Regions from separate parts of the Actinomadura vinacea genome, predicted to be linked through region 2. Evidence: riboswitches for the same ligand, from Rfam matches in the RefSeq annotation. Region 2 holds a riboswitch; each other region holds the start of a gene.

Region 1 (5,533 bases), on a different contig from region 2:
TTTCGGTTTGGGCGCCGTGCATGATCTTGAGTTCCGTCGGGGAGGTAAGGCCGACGGCGCGGGCGGTGTCGACGGCCGTCCTGGCGAGGGCCTTCCCGTCCACCCGGCCGATGCCGCCGCCGATGAGGCGCCATTCGGGGTAGTCGTCCCACGGGTCGTCAGGAAGGGGCCCTGGGGTCCAGCCGAGGGCGGGGAGGTCGACGGAGCGGGCGGCGCCGGCGATCAGCAGCCGATCCTTGTGGGGATAGATGTCTAGGAGGAGGCCGGTGGCTCCGTGAATGGCGGGGACGAGACGCATGCCGAGCGCGTGCTGCTCTGCTGAGACGGTCGAAAGCCACGCGGCGAAGGCGCGTTCGAAGACGTCCCAGTCGTGCGCCAGCCACGGGCTGGGCAGCAGCAGATTCGCTGGGTTGGGTTTGTGGGCGGAATCGTTCGTTTGGAGCCGGCCCAGAAATCCCGTGACGTCCATAGGTCGGCCCTGCCCCTGGCGAATCAGCCACTCCGCCCATTGGTCGGTCTGGGTGAGCACGACTTCCGGGCCGTGAGCGCCGGCGCGCAGCTCGACGCTTTGGGCGGGGCGGAGCCAGCGAAGGTAGGGGTTGCCCCAGGCGGGTCCGTGGGCATTGAAAGGACGGTGTTCTCCGTAGCTTCCCGCGACGGAGGCGGGGCCTAGCGCGTTCCTGACCACCTGGGCCACGTGACGGAAGCAGTCCGCCTGCGCGAGGGGGGACGGGGCGGCGAGCCCCACCGGGACGGCTAGGCCGGCCGGGAGGAGGCGTGCGTCGCCCGTGGGCAGGCCGGTGCGCACGAGCGTGGGATCGTCGTCGCCGGTGGCCCAGCCGCGCGTTTTCACCAGCCGGCGCAGAGTGTCGTGGCTCCAGTCCCCGGTCGACGAGTCGCGCAGCCACAGCGCCAGGTCCGCCAGCTGGTCGTCCGGCGGTACGACGCGCTCATTGATCTCCATCGTGGGGATGATACGCATCATCTCGCCGGTGGATGATCAGTCCTCTCGCCAGGAGAGTTTGATCAGGCGGTTCTTGGCGTCCTCGGCGACTTCGGCGTCGGCGACGACGTCGTACCGGCTCGCCACGATCTGGCTGCGGGAGGTGAAGTCGCGGCGGCCGCCGGTGAGGGCCTGGGCGATGGCGCCGAAGATCGCGCCGAAGGCCGCGCCGAACACGACGCCGCCCAGCAGCAGCGGGAACACCTCGCTGTGGTTGCGGGTGAACAGGGTGAGGAGGAGGCCGACCAGCAGGCCGAACCAGGCGCCGCTGCCGGCGCCGGCCATGGCGGCGCGGCCGACGGTGAGCCGGCCCAGGACGGTCTCGACCATCTTCAGGTCGGAGCCGATGATGGCCGTCCGCTCGACCGGGAACTTGTCGTCGGAGAGGAAGTCGACCGCACGCTGGGCGGCGGCGTAGGTGTCGTAGGACCCGACGACCGGACGCTCGGTCGCGGGCGGACCCGCATGCGTGGACATGGATCCATCCTCGTCTTCGGTGGCGTTACCGCTGGACTACCCACGGTTCCCCGGGACGCACCCCTTCCGTGGGACAGGGGCGGATTTGTACCGCTGGGCCGGGCGGTGCGTGGGCGGACCACGGGTGCGCTCCCGGGAACGGGGGTGCAGCCCGCTGCACCCCGGAGGGCGCGGGCTACGATGGCGGCGACGGCGGGTGAGGAATCCGGTGTGAATCCGGAGCTGTCCCGCAACTGTGACCGGGGAGTACGCCCTCGTTCGCGGCCACGGCGGTGACGCTGGAAGGCCGAGGGCGCGACGTCGATCCGGGAGTCAGGAGACTCCGCGCCGTCGTGACCTCTTCACCGAGCCGGGGCGCGGAGACCCCGGGGGAGGCTTGCCGATGCGTGCCCTGCTGCTGTCCACCGCCGACACCGAACTGCTCGCCGCGCGCGCGGCCGACGCCGGGTATGCGACGGCGAACCCGGTCCGGATCGGGCTCGATGAGCTGGACGGGCTGGTCGGGGACGCCGATGTCGTCGTCGTGCGGCTGCTGGGCGGGCGCAAGACCTGGCCCGAGGGCGTCGACCGGCTGCGGGAGGCGGGGGTGCCGCTGGTGCTGCTGGGCGGGGAGGCCGACCCGGACGCGGAGCTGATGGCGCTGTCGACCGTCCCGGCGGGCGTGGCGGCGGAGGCGTTGGACTACCTGCGCGAGGGCGGTGTCGCCAACCTGCGGGAGCTGGCCCGTTTCCTGAGCGACACGGTGCTGCTGACGGGTGAGGGCTTCGCGCCGCCGGTCTCGATGCCGTCGTACGGAGTGCACGGCGATCATCGGGTGGAGCCGGGCAGGCCGACGGTGGGGATCGTGTTCTACCGGGCGCACGAGCTGTCGGGGAACACGGCGTTCGTGGACGTGCTGTGCGAGCGCGTCGAGGCGCAGGGCGGCAACGCGCTGCCGGTCTTCTGCGGTTCGCTGCGCGGCGCCGACGAGGGTTTGCTGGAAATTCTGGGACGGGTCGACGCGCTGGTCGCGACGGTGCTGGCGGGCGGCGGTGCGGTGGCCGCGGACGCGTCGGCGGGTGGTGACGAGGACTCCTGGGACGCGGGCGCGCTGGCGGATCTGGACGTTCCGGTCGTCCAGGGGCTGTGCCTGACGTCGAGCCGGGCCGCTTGGCGGGAGTCGGACGGGGCGCTGACGCCGATGGACGCCGCGATGCAGGTCGCGATCCCCGAGTTCGACGGCCGGCTGATCTCGGTGCCGTTCTCGTTCAAGGAGGAGGGGCCCGGCGGCGTGCCCGTCTACGTCGCCGATCCGGAGCGCGCGGACCGGGTCGCGGGCATCGCGGTGCGGCACGCCCGGCTCAGGCACAAGGCGAACGGGGACAAGCGGGTCGCGGTCGTGCTGTCCTCTTATCCGACCAAGCATTCGCGGGTCGGCAACGCGGTCGGGCTGGACACGCCTGTGTCGGCCGTCCAGCTGCTGCGGGAGATGGGCGCGGCCGGTTACGACCTGGGGGACGACGACGAGCTGTGGCGCGACCCCGACGACGGCGATCCGCTGATCCACCGGCTGATCGCCGCCGGGGGGCACGATGTGGAGTGGCTCACCGAGGAGCAGCTGGCGCGGGCGTCGGCCCGGGTCCGCCTGGACGACTACCGGCGCTGGTTCGAGGCGCTGCCGGAGGGGCTGCGCGAGGGCGTCCGCGGGCACTGGGGCGAGCCGCCCGGCGAGCTGTACGTGGACGGCGACGATGTCGTGCTGGCCTCGCTGCGCTTCGGGAACGTGATCCTGATGATCCAGCCGCCGCGGGGCTTCGGCGAGAACCCGGTCGCGATCTACCACGACCCCGACCTGCCGCCGTCGCACCACTACCTGGCAGCCTACCGCTGGCTCGACCGGGAGTTCGGCGCGGACGCGGTGGTGCACCTCGGCAAGCACGGCACGCTCGAATGGCTGCCCGGCAAGGGCCTCGGGCTGTCGGACGGCTGCGCCCCGGACGCGGTGCTCGGCGACCTGCCGCTGGTCTACCCGTTCATCGTGAACGACCCGGGCGAGGGCACGCAGGCGAAGCGGCGCGGCCACGCCACGGTCGTCGACCACCTGGTGCCGCCGATGGCGCGCGCCGAGTCGTACGGCGACCTGGCCAAGCTGGAGCAGTTGCTGGACGAGTACGCCACCGTCGCCGACCTGGACCCGGCCAAGCTCCCGGCCGTCCGGGCGCAGATCTGGACGCTGGTGCAGGCCGCCCAGCTGCACCACGACCTGCACCAGGACGAGATGCCCGGCGAGTCGGAGTTCGACGACTTCATCCTGCACGTCGACGGGTACCTGTGCGAGATCAAGGACGTGCAGATCCGCGACGGCCTGCACGTCCTGGGGCGGCAGCCGGTGGACGAGGCGCGCGTCAACCTGGTGCTGGCGGTGCTGCGCGCCGCCCAGGTGTGGGGCGGTGTCGCGGGTGCGATGCCGGGGCTGCGGTCGGCGCTGGCGGCCGAGTTCGGCCTGGACGAGAAGCGGCTCCTCGCCGACCCGGGCCACCGCGTCGAGGAGGACCTGACCGGGCTGACGGCGCTGGCGGACGGCCCGGCCCGCACCGCCTCGGACGTGATCGACCTGCTGGAGCGGGTCGCCCGCGGGCTCGTCGAGGGCATGGAGCGCGCGGGCTGGGACGTCGCCACCGCCGAGAGCGTCTGCGAGGCGGTGTTCGGCCGCGAGGTCCCGGACGTGGTGCGGCTGCTGGCGTTCGGTGCGGCGGAGGTGGTGCCGCGGCTGGAGGCGACCTCGGGGGAGATCGGCGCCGTGCTGCACGCGCTGGACGGCGGGCACGTGCCCGCCGGGCCGTCCGGGTCGCCCACCCGGGGCCTGGTCAACGTGCTGCCGACCGGCCGCAACTTCTATTCGGTCGACCCGAAGGCGATCCCGTCGCGCAACTCGTGGGAGGTCGGCGTCGCCCTCGCCGACTCGCTGATCGCACGGCATCTGGCGGACACCGGCGAGTACCCGTCCAGCGTGGGCCTCACCGTCTGGGGGACCGCGGCGATGCGGACCCAGGGCGACGACATCGCCGAGGTGCTGGCGCTGATCGGCTGCCGCCCGGTCTGGGACGACGCCTCCCGCCGGGTCACCGGGTTCGAGATCGTCCCGGCGGCGGAGCTGGGCCGGCCGCGGATCGATGTCACCGTCCGCATCTCCGGCTTCTTCCGGGACGCGTTCCCGCACGTCATCGCGCTCCTGGACGACGCGATCAGTGCTGTCGCCGACCTGGACGAACCGGCCGACGCGAACTATCTGCGCCGGCACGCGGCCGAGGACCACGCCCGGCACGGCGACTGGCGGCGCGCCACGTCCCGGATCTTCGGCTCGAAGCCGGGCGCGTACGGGGCCGGGCTGCTGCCGCTGATCGACGCGCGCAACTGGCGCGACGACGCCGACCTGGCCGAGGTGTACGCGGTGTGGGGCGGCTACGCCTACGGCCGGGGCCTGGACGGCCGCGAGGCCCGCGCCGACATGGAGTCCTCGTTCCGCCGCATCGCGGTCGCCGCCAAGAACCAGGACACCCGCGAGCACGACATCGTCGACTCCGACGACTACTTCCAGTACCACGGCGGCATGGTGGCCATGGTCCGCTCCCTCACGGGCAAGAGCCCCGCCGCCTACGTGGGCGACTCGGCGCTTCCCGAGCAGGTGAAGACCCGTTCCCTCGCCGAGGAGACGCACCGCGTCTTCCGCGCGCGGGTGGTGAACCCGCGCTGGATAGCGGCGATGCGGCGGCACGGCTACAAGGGCGCGTTCGAGCTGGCCGCGACGGTCGACTACCTGTTCGGCTACGACGCCACCGCCGGCGTCGTGGACGACTGGATGTACCAGACCCTCGCCGAGGAGTACGTCTTCGACGACGAGACCCGGGAGTTCATGGAGCAGTCCAACCCGTGGGCCCTGCGCGGCATCACCGAACGCCTTCTGGAGGCCGCCGAGCGCCGTCTCTGGGCCGAGCCGGATCCGGACGTTCTGAACCGCCTGAAGGAGACCTACCTGGCGCTCGAAGGAGACCTGGAGGCGGGGTCAGAGTGAGC
Region 2 (5,533 bases):
CGGAGCGGCCCGAGCGCACCGTTCCGGGAGCTGGTCCGCGTGCCGGGCGTGCCGGGGCCGGTCGTCCTGGTGCTGCTGAACGCCGTGGCGATCTCGATGGTGGAGTTCCTCGCGCCGTTCTACCTGCAGCGCGTCCTGGGACTGACGGCCGCGGCCGCGGGGGTGGCAATCCTGGCGTTCCCGGCGGGGATGGTGCTCGCGGGTCCGCTGGGCGGGCTGCTCGGTGACCGCTGGGGCGCCGCCCGCACCACGCTGCTGGGCTTGATCGTGGCGACGGCTGGCACCCTGCTGCTCGTCCCGCTCGACGCCGGATGGGAGCCGTCCGACCTGAGCTGGCGGCTGGCCGTCGCGGGCGCGGGCGTCGGGCTCTTCGCCGGCCCCAACTTCATGATGATCATGACCAGGGCTCCGGACGCGCTCGCGGGGACGGCGGGCGCGGCACAGAGCCTGGCACGGCAGCTCGGCTTCGCGTTCGGCCCCGCGCTGGCCACGGCCGCGTGGGCGCTGTCGGGGTACAGGCCGCCGGGCATGCGCTGGGGCATGGCCATCGCCGCATGCGCCGGGGCCGTCGGCCTCCTCGTCCTATGGCGGACGCGAACGGAGGAGGCCGCCAAGGTGCGCCCTTGAACTCGGCTCAGCTGTGCGGGATGTACGGCGGCGCGACGCCCCAGCCCCAACGCGGGACGGGAGCCTGCGTGGGCGGCTCGGCGCCGGGCTGCGAATTGGCGAAGGCGAGCCGCGTGCCCCACTCGATGTAGCCGAAGAACGCGGCGCGGAACTCGGGGTCGTCGGGCAGGCCGACCTGGTCGGCGGCGTCCATCAGCAGGCTCACCCAGCGTCGGCGCTGCGGCTCGGTGATGCCCTTGCCGAGATGCTGGGTGAGCATGTGCTGGTAGCCGCCGCGCTCGTCGCTGTAGCGGGACGGTCCGCCGAAGACCTCGGCCAGCCACATCGCGACGTACTTGGGGTGGCCCGGGTCCATGCCCGCGAAGAGGGGGCCGATGAGGTCGTCCTGGAGCACCTGCGTGTAGAACGCCTCGGTGAGCCGTTCCAGCGCCTCGGCGCCGCCCGCCCACTCGTACAGGGTGGGTACGGAGGAGCCGGTGCCGTGCACGGCGGTGCGCTCGTAGTGGCGCATCTCCTCAATCCGCTGGACGAACGGGCGGATCTCGGCGAAGAACGCCCCGAAGTGCTCGCCGTTCCGGAAGCCCTGCAGGTGGTCGTCCGCGGAGGTCCAGGTGATCCGCAGGACGTACCACCCGGGCTCGTCGACGCACCGGGACAGCTCGTAGTCCACGCATTCGGGGGCGGCCGCCAGCGGGACGGCGGCGCGCCCGTAGGCGGCCTCGAACTCGCTGGCGTCGGCCTGGTCGACGCGGTAGCGGATGTACTCGACGATCACGGTCTCACACCCTCGTATCGAGAGAAGCGTAATGCTGTAATGGAGTAATCATGCCAGGGCGGTGGCCCCTCCGCGGTCATCCGGACGGGCGACCGCGGAGGGGCCACCGCCTCGAGTTCAGTCCTTGGCGGGACGGCGCGCCCAGGCCACGCCGCCGATCAGCAGCACCACGACCAGCCCCGCAGCGCCGATCCACACCCATCCGGACGACGAGGACTCCGCCTCCTCCTGCCCCGCCGCGTTGCTCGCCGAAGGCGTCGAAGCGGGCGCGCCGGACGCGTTCGCCGCCGGAGCCTGTCCTTGGCCGGAAGCGGTCGAGCCCTTCACCGTGAACTTGAACGTGCCCGAGATCGGGTGCCCGTCGGCGGACACGACCCGCCAGCCGACGGTGTAGGTGCCGTTCGCGAGCGTCCCGTTCACCGGCTGGGTGACCTTGTCGCCGGACACCGTCGCGGGCGCGCTCTCGATCCGGGCGTCACCCGGGCCGGTCAGCACGATCCGGGGCAGCCGGACCTTCTCGGTGTAGGTGAGCGTGATCTCGCGGGGCGGGGCGACCTCCGCCTTCGCCTTCGGGTCGGTCGACTTCAGCGCGGTGTGCGCCGCCGCGGGCACCGCGCCCAGCGTCAGCGTCGCCGCCGCGAGCGCGCCCGCCAGCCCGGTCCTGGCCAGGATGGAACGGATGGTCATGACGGCCTCCTCGCACGAGTGACTCCGGATGAGGCGAGCACGGACATGAGAGATCTCCATTGGACGTTCGAGGCGTACGGGAAAACCGGAAGCGCCGCGTGTTCGGCGTCCGGTGGCGCTCGGCGCCCGTCCGCGAGCCCGTCCGGCCCCTGATCGGGACAGGTCAGGCGTGCGCGAGCGCCCTCGAACGCCGGGGCGGGCCCCGCCGTACGACCTGGTACCGCAGGACGCGGCCGGCGGTGCCGGTCGCGATCACCGCCGTCACCGGAGATGTACGCGCCGGAGGGACGGCCGGTTCGACCCGCAGCAGCACCAGCAGGACGCGCAGCGACCGGTCGGCCAGGGCGGCGACCCGCCGGGCCAGCGTCCAGGCCGCCCGCTCGCCGCGCCGCAGCCACCAGGCCGAGACGACGGCGGCGGCCACGTGCGCGAGCGTCATCGCCAGGCTCGACTCGTACCCGGGGACGGACGCGATCTGGTGGTGCCCCGAGGCCGGGTCGGCCGGGAGCGCGGGGAGCGGCGGCGCGGTGGCCGCCGCGTACAGGCTGTGCAGCGCGAACTGGCCGCCCAGCAGCCCGCCCAGGATCGTCGCCAGCGAACGCTCGTGGCCCGCCAGCACCAGCGCCACCGCCAGCACCCCGCCGAAGCCCGCGGCGATCGCCCAGACCGGGACCGTGACGGTGGAGGTCAGGGTGTGCCCGAGGGTCGCCAGCGACACGCAGACGGCGGCGAAGGCGGCCGCCCGCGAGGTCCGGAAGAGCGGATGCGGGGACATGGCCCGTTCATCGTCCCACTCCGGTCCGGTGATCTCTATACCTCCCCCCGGATAGGACGCGACACGCCCAACATGTTGTGGTGTCGCGAACCGGTCCACCCAGATGTAGGGTCTTGCCCGTGCTGGTTCGCCCGTGCCGCCAACGGCTCGGGCGTCGTAAGAGGGAACCCGGTGCGACGTGCGCTGCCGCCATCGGCGCCGCCAATTCCGGGACTGCCCCGCAGCGGTGAGCGGGAACGACCGCCGTCATAGGCACTGGCGCGTGAGCGCCGGGAAGCGACGGCCACTAGGTCGCGCCGTCCGGACGTCCGGACGGCGCGGTGCCCGCGAGTCCGAAGACCTGCCGGCACCGATGTTCGTCCAGGCCTCGCGGGAGGGCCGGTGGACGGTGCGCGGCATGCCGCCGCGCCCCCGTTCGCGTGCCCGCTCCCGGCGAGGCGAGCAGCTCGCGACGGAGAGAGCAGAACACGTGACACAGCAAGTCATCGACCGGCTGGCCGCCGAGGTCGAGCAGGCCTGCGCGGGCCTGCCCGAAGCCGACCCGGCACGGGTGCGACGGGAAGACCGCGACCAGGCGATCGCCGAGGCCGCCGCCCTCGTCGCCGCGGAGCCCGCGTACGCCAAGGTCGCGGCCCGCCTGCTGAGCCTGAAGATCGCCGACGAGACCGCGGCCGAAGGGGTGCGGGCCTTCTCCGAGTCGGTCGCCGCCTCGCACGCGCAGGGGCTCCTCGCCGACGCGCCCGCCGCGTTCGTCGCCGCCCACGCCACCGAGCTGGACGCGCTGATCGACGATGACGCCGACGACCGCTTCGAGTACTTCGGGCTCCGCACCCTCTACGACCGCTACCTGCTGCGGCATCCGAGCACCCGCCGCGCCCTGGAGCGCCCGCAGCACTTCTTCCTGCGCGTCGCCTGCGGGCTGGCCGCGGACATCGGCGAGGCCGCCGAACTGTACGGGCTGCTCAGCACGCTGTCGTACCTGCCCAGCTCGCCCACGCTCTTCAACTCCGCCGCCCGCCGCCCGCAGCTGTCGTCGTGCTTCCTGCTCGACTCGCCCCGCGACGAGCTGGAATCGATCTACGAGCGGTACGGGCAGGTCGCGCGGCTCAGCAAGTACGCCGGCGGGATCGGGATCTCCTGGACCCGGATCCGGGCGCGCGGGTCGCTGATCCGCGGCACCAACGGGCACTCCAACGGGATCGTCCCCTGGCTGCGCACCCTCGACTCGTCCGTCGCCGCCGTCAACCAGGGCGGCAGGCGCAAGGGCGCCGCCTGCGTCTACCTGGAACCCTGGCACGCCGACGTCGAGGAGTTCCTGGAACTGCGCGACAACACCGGCGAGGACGCGCGCCGCACCCACAACCTCAACCTCGCCAACTGGATCCCCGACGAGTTCATGCGGCGGGTCGAGGCCGACGGCACCTGGTCGCTGTTCGACCCCAAGGAGGTGCCCGAGCTCACCGACCTGTGGGGCGACGACTTCGACACCGCCTACCGCCGCGCGGAGACGGAGCGCCGGTACGTCCGGCAGGTTCCGGCGCGCCGCCTCTACGGCCGGATGATGCGGACGCTCGCCGAGACCGGCAACGGCTGGATGACGTTCAAGGACGCCGCGAACCGTGCCTGCAACCAGACCGCCGAGCCGGGCCGCGTCGTCCACCTGTCGAACCTGTGCACCGAGATCCTGGAAGTGACCGGCGACCGCGAGACCGCGGTGTGCAACCTGGGCTCGATCAACCTCGCCGCCCACACCACTCCGGACGGAATCGACTGGGAGCGGCTGCGGGCCACCGTGCGCACCGCCGTCCGCTTCCTGGACCGCACGATCGACCGCGGCTTCTACCCGACCGAGGAGGCCGCGGACGCCAACCGGCGGTGGCGGCCGGTCGGGCTGGGCGTGATGGGCCTGGCCGACGTGTTCTTCAAGCTGCGGCTGCCGTTCGACTCGGCGGAGGCGCGCGAACTGTCCACGCTGATCGCCGAGGAGATCGCGCTGGCGGCCTACAGGACGTCCGCCGACCTGGCCGCCGAACTGGGGCCGCTCCCCGCGTTCGAGCACACCCGCACCGCGCGCGGCATGCTGCACCCGGACCACTTCCCGGACGCCGCGCCCGCCCGCGCCGCCGAATGGGACGCCCTGCGCGCCCGCGTCGCCGAGGTCGGGCTGCGCAACTCGCTGCTGATCGCCATCGCGCCGACCGCTACGATCGCGTCCATCGCGGGCTGCTTCGAGTGCATCGAGCCGCAGGTGTCCAACCTCTTCAAGCGCGAGACGCTGTCGGGCGAGTTCCTGCAGATCAACGGCTACCTCGTGGACGACCTGAAGCGCCTCGGGCTGTGGACGCCCGCCACCAGAGACGCGATCAAGCGCTCCAACGGCTCGGTCCAAGGCCTGGACCTCCCAGCCGAGCTCCGCCACCTCTACCGCACCGCGTGGGAACTCCCCCAGAAGGCACTCATCGACCTGGCCGCCGCACGCACGCCCTACATCGACCAGAGCCAGTCCTTGAACCTCTTCATGGAGACGCCCACCATCGGCAAGCTCTCCTCGATGTACGCCTACGCATGGCGCAGCGGACTCAAGACGACCTACTACCTGCGCTCCCGTCCGGCAACCCGCATCGCCCAGACAACGCTCATGTGCTCCCTGGAGAACCCCGAGACCTGCG
Region 3 (5,533 bases), on a different contig from region 2:
TCCATGTCGTGCAGCGTCCACGCCTGCCCGCACGCGGCCAGGAGCAGGTCGCCGCCCGCGGGGGCGCCGGCGTCCAGGTGCCACGCGGCGACCCGGAGCACGTCGCCGTGCCGGCGCATGCCGGTGCCCTGCAGCGCCGCGGCGAGGGCGGCCAGGCGTTCCCGGACGCGTTCGGGGCCCGCGTGCGCCCGCGCGACCTCCCCGTACAGCGGGTGCGCGGTTCTGATCTCCAGCCGGCGGCCGACGCCGGAGGAGGCGATCAGGTGCCGGGCCTCGGCACGTTCCACGGCGTCCTCGGAGGTCAGGGCGGCCAGCGTGGCGGCGCCCAGCGGCTCGCCTAGCGCCGCGTACTCCAGGACCTCGCGCTCGGCCTCGTCGAGCGTGCCCAGCCGCGCCTCGATCAGCTCGCGCAGCCGGGGGCTCAGCGGCAGGTCGCCGTGCCAGTGCCAGACCCCGCGGGCCTCGGCCAGCCGCCGCTCGCCCAGTCCCGTCAGCACCAGCTCGTGCAGGAACAGCAGGTTGCCCTGGGTGCTGTGGTAGAGCCGCCGGGCGGTGGCGGCGCCCAGCTGCCCGTCCAGCGCGGCCTCCACGACCGCCTGGCTCTCGGCCATCGTCAGCGGGACCAGATCGAGGCGCCGGGCCAGGTCGTCCTTCCAGAGCGCCGTCACGGGGTCGGGCACGGCCGCACCCGTCCGTACGGTCGCCACGACCCGCGCCTCCCGGTGCAGGACGAGATGGTGCACCAGGGCGGCGGAGGTCGGGTCGAGCAGGTGGGCGTCGTCCACCGTGACCAGAAGCGGGGCGGCGGCGAGGGAACGCAGCGCCTCGCTCGCCCAGCGCAGCGGGTTGACGATCGCCGTCGCCACGCCCTCGACCGGGAGGACGTGCCCGAACGCCCCGAACGGGATGCCCGCGTCGGCGACCGTCCCGCAGGCCCGCACGACCGTGAACGCCGCCGGCTCCAGCCGGTCCAGCGCCTCCTTGACCAGCCGCGTCTTGCCCACCCCGGCGTCGCCCGCCACCACCACGCCCTGCACGGTCCGTTCGGACAGCAGGGAACCCACCTCATCGAGCGCCGACGTACGGCCTGTGAACGGCCAGGAGGTACGCACAACAGGATCGTACGACGCCCGCCCGGCGCGGCCATGGCGAATTGAGTAGGGGCTACTCATGTGCCTCGCGGCCCGCTGCTCCACTCTCATTACAGGGAGCTTTTCCGGTACGCCTGCCAGCCCTCCGGAGGGGCGCCCTGTACGCCCCGGTGGCGGCCGGCCGATTCACCGCCGCCGGTTTCGGGAGGGGGCACCGTCCGTATCTCCAGCGGGGGGAGATGCGAACGGTGTCCCCTCTCTCACGACTTGACGTGAAGGGCGGTCAAAGGGGACCCTCAGGGCGACAAGTTCACAAATGAGGCGACGGTGCGCAGGAACCTGGTGCGATTCCAGGACGGTCCCGCCACTGTGACCAGGGAGTCTCCCCCCACGCGACCACGGCCGAACGGCTGGAAGGTCGGCGGGAGGCGGTGATCTGGGAGTCAGGAGACTGACCCGTCGTCCTCCCGTACCGGGGCGAGTGCACCCCGTGAGGAGATCCGCCATGGCCCAGCCCGCCGTTCCCCCGACGCAGGCCGCGCAGTCGCGCCCGGTCGCCGTCCCGCAGCGCGTCCCCGTCCGCGAGATCCTGCCCTGGGCCCTGTTCGCCCTGGTCCTGGGCGCGGCACTGCTCTACTTCGTCGGCGCCGAGCAGGGCGCCACCTCGCTGATCGGCGGCACGTGGGTTCACGAGTTCACGCACGACGGCCGGCACCTGCTCGGCTTCCCCTGCCACTGATGGCCGCGGAGCGATCGCCGGCGATGAGACCCCTGCTGGTCCGCGGCATGATCGCCGGTCTGGTCGCGGCGGCGGCCGGGCTGCTGGTCGCGTGGATCTACGGTGAACCCCAGGTCGCGAACGCGATCTCCTTCGAGGAGGCCCAGGCGGCCGCCGAGCACGGCGCGGCCGGCCACGCCGAGGAAGAGGAGGTGGTGAGCCGGACGGTCCAGCAGACCGTCGGGCTCGTCACGGCCATGGCGGTGTACGGAACGGCGATCGGCGGCCTGTTCTCCATCGCGTTCGCGTTCGCCCACGGGCGGATCGGGACGCTCGGCGCCCGCGCCACGTCCGGCCTCGTGGCGCTGCTCGGATTCACGGCGGTGGTGCTGGTGCCGTTCCTGAAGTACCCGCCCACTCCCCCGGCGGTCGGGAATCCCGGCACCATCGGCGGGCGCACGGCGCTCTACTTCGGCATGGTGGCGCTGGGCGTGCTCGCCACGGTCGCCGCCGTGATCGTCTTCGGCCGGCTGGCGGCGCGGCTGGGAACCTGGAGCGCCGCGATCGTCTCGACGGCCGGGTTCGCGGCCGTGGTCGCGGTGGTGTTCCGGCTCACGCCCCGCCCCGACGCGGTGGCCGAGGGCTTCCCCGCGACCGTCCTGTGGGACTTCCGGATCGCGTCGCTGGGCGTCCATGTGGTGCTGTGGGCGACGCTCGGGCTGCTGTTCGGCGCCCTCACCGAACGGGCGTTCCAGCGGCACCGGGCGCCCCTTGCCGAGGCGGAGGGCGAACCCGTCCCGGCGGCCTAGTGCGAGCGCTTCAGCGGCGGAGCAGGCAGCAGTCGCCGCACATCTCGCCGCCGGGCGGTACCCGGTAGTAGAGGCAGCAGCTGCGCCGGACGAAGCCGCGCCGGTCGAACGTCCCTGTGCCCGCGAGCGGTTCGCGCGCGAACAGCTCGGCGACCAGGGGCCGTACCGGCGCGGCCGGCCCGGCGTTCAGGGTTCCGGCAACGGTTCCTGCCAAGGCGGACGCGGCGTTGCCCCACAGCAGGCCGTCGGCCAGCCGGACGAAGCCGAGCATCGTCTCGCGCAGCGGCCGCAGCTGGCCGTCGACGACCTCGCGGTGGACCAGTTCGGCGCGTTCGGCGGTGGTGCCCGCGCGGCGTCCCGCCGGGGCGGCCAGCCAGAGCGCGATCGGCGCGCCGGGCGCCCAGCGCCAGTGCAGGCCGGACAGCTCCGGGACGATCCCGCGCGCCGCGGCCGTGACCATCGGCGACCAGAGCCGCGCGGCCAGCCCCTGGAAGAGGATCGAGGCCGCGACCCGCCGCTCGGTGGTGCCGAGCCGTTCCGCGTACGCCTCGGTCAGCCCGATCAGGCGTGCCGTGTCGCGTTCGGGCATCGGGCGCCAGGTCGGGTCGACCTCCTGGTCGGGATCGGTGACGATCTCGAAGAACGGGCCGCGCGCGGCGGCCTCGGCCAGGGCCGCGGTGACCTCGCGCGGTTCGGCCCGTTCCACCGTGGATTCCGCCGTCATGCCCCCCATGATCTCATCGGGGACGGCCGGGCGGTCAGCTGGCGGGGCGGCCGCCGTTGTCGCGGCGGTCCAGCGCGGTCTGCAGTGCCCGCGCGGCCTCCTCGTCGGCGTCGTCGGAGGCGGCGGTGGTCATGCTCAGGGAGTTCAGGGTGCTCATGGGGTGTGCTCCGTAGCGTCGCGTGGAACGGGTGGCGATGGCTGACAGGGCTTACGGCCAGTGCCGGACTCCGCGACGGGGGTGGCCCGCCTATCGGGCCCCGTCGCGGCGGCGAAGGATCACTACGAAGCGCCGCATGGCAATACCACGTTACCTGGCGTTCACCTGACTGTCTTGACCCGTGGCCGAACTTCTCACATGCCGAGACGTCGCCCGGCCACGGGCTCCCGCGTCTCAGCCGTCCAGGTCGACCCGGCGGCCGGTGTCGGCGCCGATCTCGTTCTTGATCACATCGAGCAGCTGGGCCGGGATGGCCGAGTCGACGGTCAGCGCGATCAGCGCCCGGCCGCCCTTGGTGTCGCGGCCGACCTGCATGCTGGCGATGTTGACCCCGGCGTCGCCGAGCAGCCGGCCGACCACCCCGACGATCCCGGGCCGGTCGGAGTAGACGAAGAAGGCCATGTGCTCGGTCGGCACCAGTTCCATCTGGTAGCCGTTGACCTCGATGATCCGCTCGATGTGCTTGGGCCCGGTCAGCGTGCCCGACACCGACACGACCGAGCCGTCGGCCATCGTGCCGCGCACCTGCACCACGTTGCGCCAGTCGGGGCTGTCGTCGGAGGTGGTGAGGGTGACCTCCACGCCCCGGTCGCGGGCCAGCAGCGGGGCGTTGACGAACGTCACCGCCTCCTCGATGACGTCCACGAACACGCCCTTGAGCGCGGCCAGCTCCAGCACCTTGACGTCGTGCTCGGCGATCTCGCCGCGGACCACCACGTCCAGCCGGACCGGCACGCCGCCGGCCAGCCCGGTGAAGATCCGGCCCAGCTTCTCGGCCAGTGGCAGGCCGGGCTTGACGTCCTCGGCGACCGCGCCGCCCTGGACGTTGACCGCGTCCGGCACGAACTCGCCCGACAGCGCCAGCTTCACCGAGCGGGCGACCTGGGTGCCGGCCTTCTCCTGCGCCTCGTGGGTGCTGGCCCCCAGGTGCGGGGTGACCACCACGTTGTCGTGGTGGAACAGCGGGCTCTCGGTGCACGGCTCGGTGCTGAACACGTCGATGCCGGCGCCGGCCACCCGGCCGTCCTTGAGAGCCAGGTCCAGCGCCGCCTCGTCGACGATCCCGCCGCGGGCGGCGTTGACGATCCGCACGGTCGGCTTGACCCGCTGCAGCTCCCGGTCGCCGATCAGCCCGAGGGTCTCGGCGGTCTTGGGCAGGTGCACGGTGATGAAGTCGCTCTCGGCCAGCAGCTCCTCGAGCGTGACCAGCTTCACCCCGAGCTGGGCGGCGCGGGCGGCCTGCACGTAGGGGTCGAAGGCGACGACGTTCATGTCGAAGGAGGCCAGCCGCTGGGCCACCAGCACGCCGATCCGGCCGAGGCCCAGCACGCCGACGGTCTTGCCCTGCAGCTCGACGCCGGTGTACTTGGAGCGCTTCCACTCGCCCTGCTTGAGCGCGGAATGGCCCTGTGGCACGTTCCGGGCGGTCGCCAGCAGCAGCGCGATCGCGTGCTCGGCGGCGGTGACGATGTTGGAGGTCGGCGCGTTGACGACCATGACGCCGGCCTTGGTGGCGGCCTCGACGTCGACGTTGTCGAGCCCGACGCCCGCCCGCGCGACCACGCGCAGCCGGCGCGCGTGCTGGAACACCTCCGCGGTGACCTTGGTGGCGCTGCGCACGATCAGCGCGTCGACGTCGGCGACGGCGGGCAGCAGCGCCGCCTTGTCGGCGCCGTCGACCTGGCGGACCTCGAAGTCGGATTCGAGGACGGCGATGCCGGCCGGGGAGAGTTCTTCTGCGACGAGGACGACAGGCTTGCTCAAGGAAGGGTCCTTATGAACGTGGATGTGCAGAGGAAAGGGAATGCTGTGGGTGCGGGATAAGTCGCGAGTCACCACGGTGTGCCCTCGGCTCGTCCCTGAGTCTATCCTCCGCCGGACGCGCCCCTCGCGAGCCGGGCGACAGACGCCTGAACACCCCTTTTGTCCCCGTAGGCACCCCAGTCCCCCGGGTCGTGCCCGGCCGCCCCGTAC

Evidence for each region. Region 2 has a riboswitch for cobalamin ahead of ABD340_RS24170 (ribonucleoside-diphosphate reductase subunit alpha). Riboswitches for the same ligand answer to the same signal wherever they lie in the genome.
Region 1: it holds a riboswitch for cobalamin, as region 2 does, so the genes downstream of both, cobN (cobaltochelatase subunit CobN) here and ABD340_RS24170 (ribonucleoside-diphosphate reductase subunit alpha) in region 2, are expected to answer to the same signal.
Region 3: it holds a riboswitch for cobalamin, as region 2 does, so the genes downstream of both, ABD340_RS15650 (CbtB domain-containing protein) here and ABD340_RS24170 (ribonucleoside-diphosphate reductase subunit alpha) in region 2, are expected to answer to the same signal.

The regions. Positions count from the first base shown of each region.
Region 1 is NZ_BAAARW010000023.1:38,362-43,894, forward strand. It holds gene ABD340_RS30880 (hypothetical protein) at 1-964, opposite strand, end outside; gene ABD340_RS30885 (general stress protein) at 1,001-1,480, opposite strand; cobalamin riboswitch at 1,679-1,803, shown strand; gene cobN (cobaltochelatase subunit CobN) at 1,863-5,531, shown strand.
Region 2 is NZ_BAAARW010000019.1:95,420-100,952, reverse strand. It holds gene ABD340_RS24190 (MFS transporter) at 1-627, shown strand, start outside; gene ABD340_RS24185 (group II truncated hemoglobin) at 635-1,402, opposite strand; gene ABD340_RS24180 (copper resistance CopC family protein) at 1,520-2,089, opposite strand; gene ABD340_RS24175 (MFS transporter) at 2,253-2,864, opposite strand; cobalamin riboswitch at 2,971-3,226, shown strand; gene ABD340_RS24170 (ribonucleoside-diphosphate reductase subunit alpha) at 3,334-5,533, shown strand, end outside.
Region 3 is NZ_BAAARW010000012.1:64,407-69,939, forward strand. It holds gene ABD340_RS15645 (AAA family ATPase) at 1-1,112, opposite strand, end outside; cobalamin riboswitch at 1,381-1,565, shown strand; gene ABD340_RS15650 (CbtB domain-containing protein) at 1,597-1,830, shown strand; gene ABD340_RS15655 (CbtA family protein) at 1,854-2,618, shown strand; gene ABD340_RS15660 ((2Fe-2S)-binding protein) at 2,629-3,342, opposite strand; gene ABD340_RS15665 (hypothetical protein) at 3,377-3,499, opposite strand; gene serA (phosphoglycerate dehydrogenase) at 3,734-5,323, opposite strand.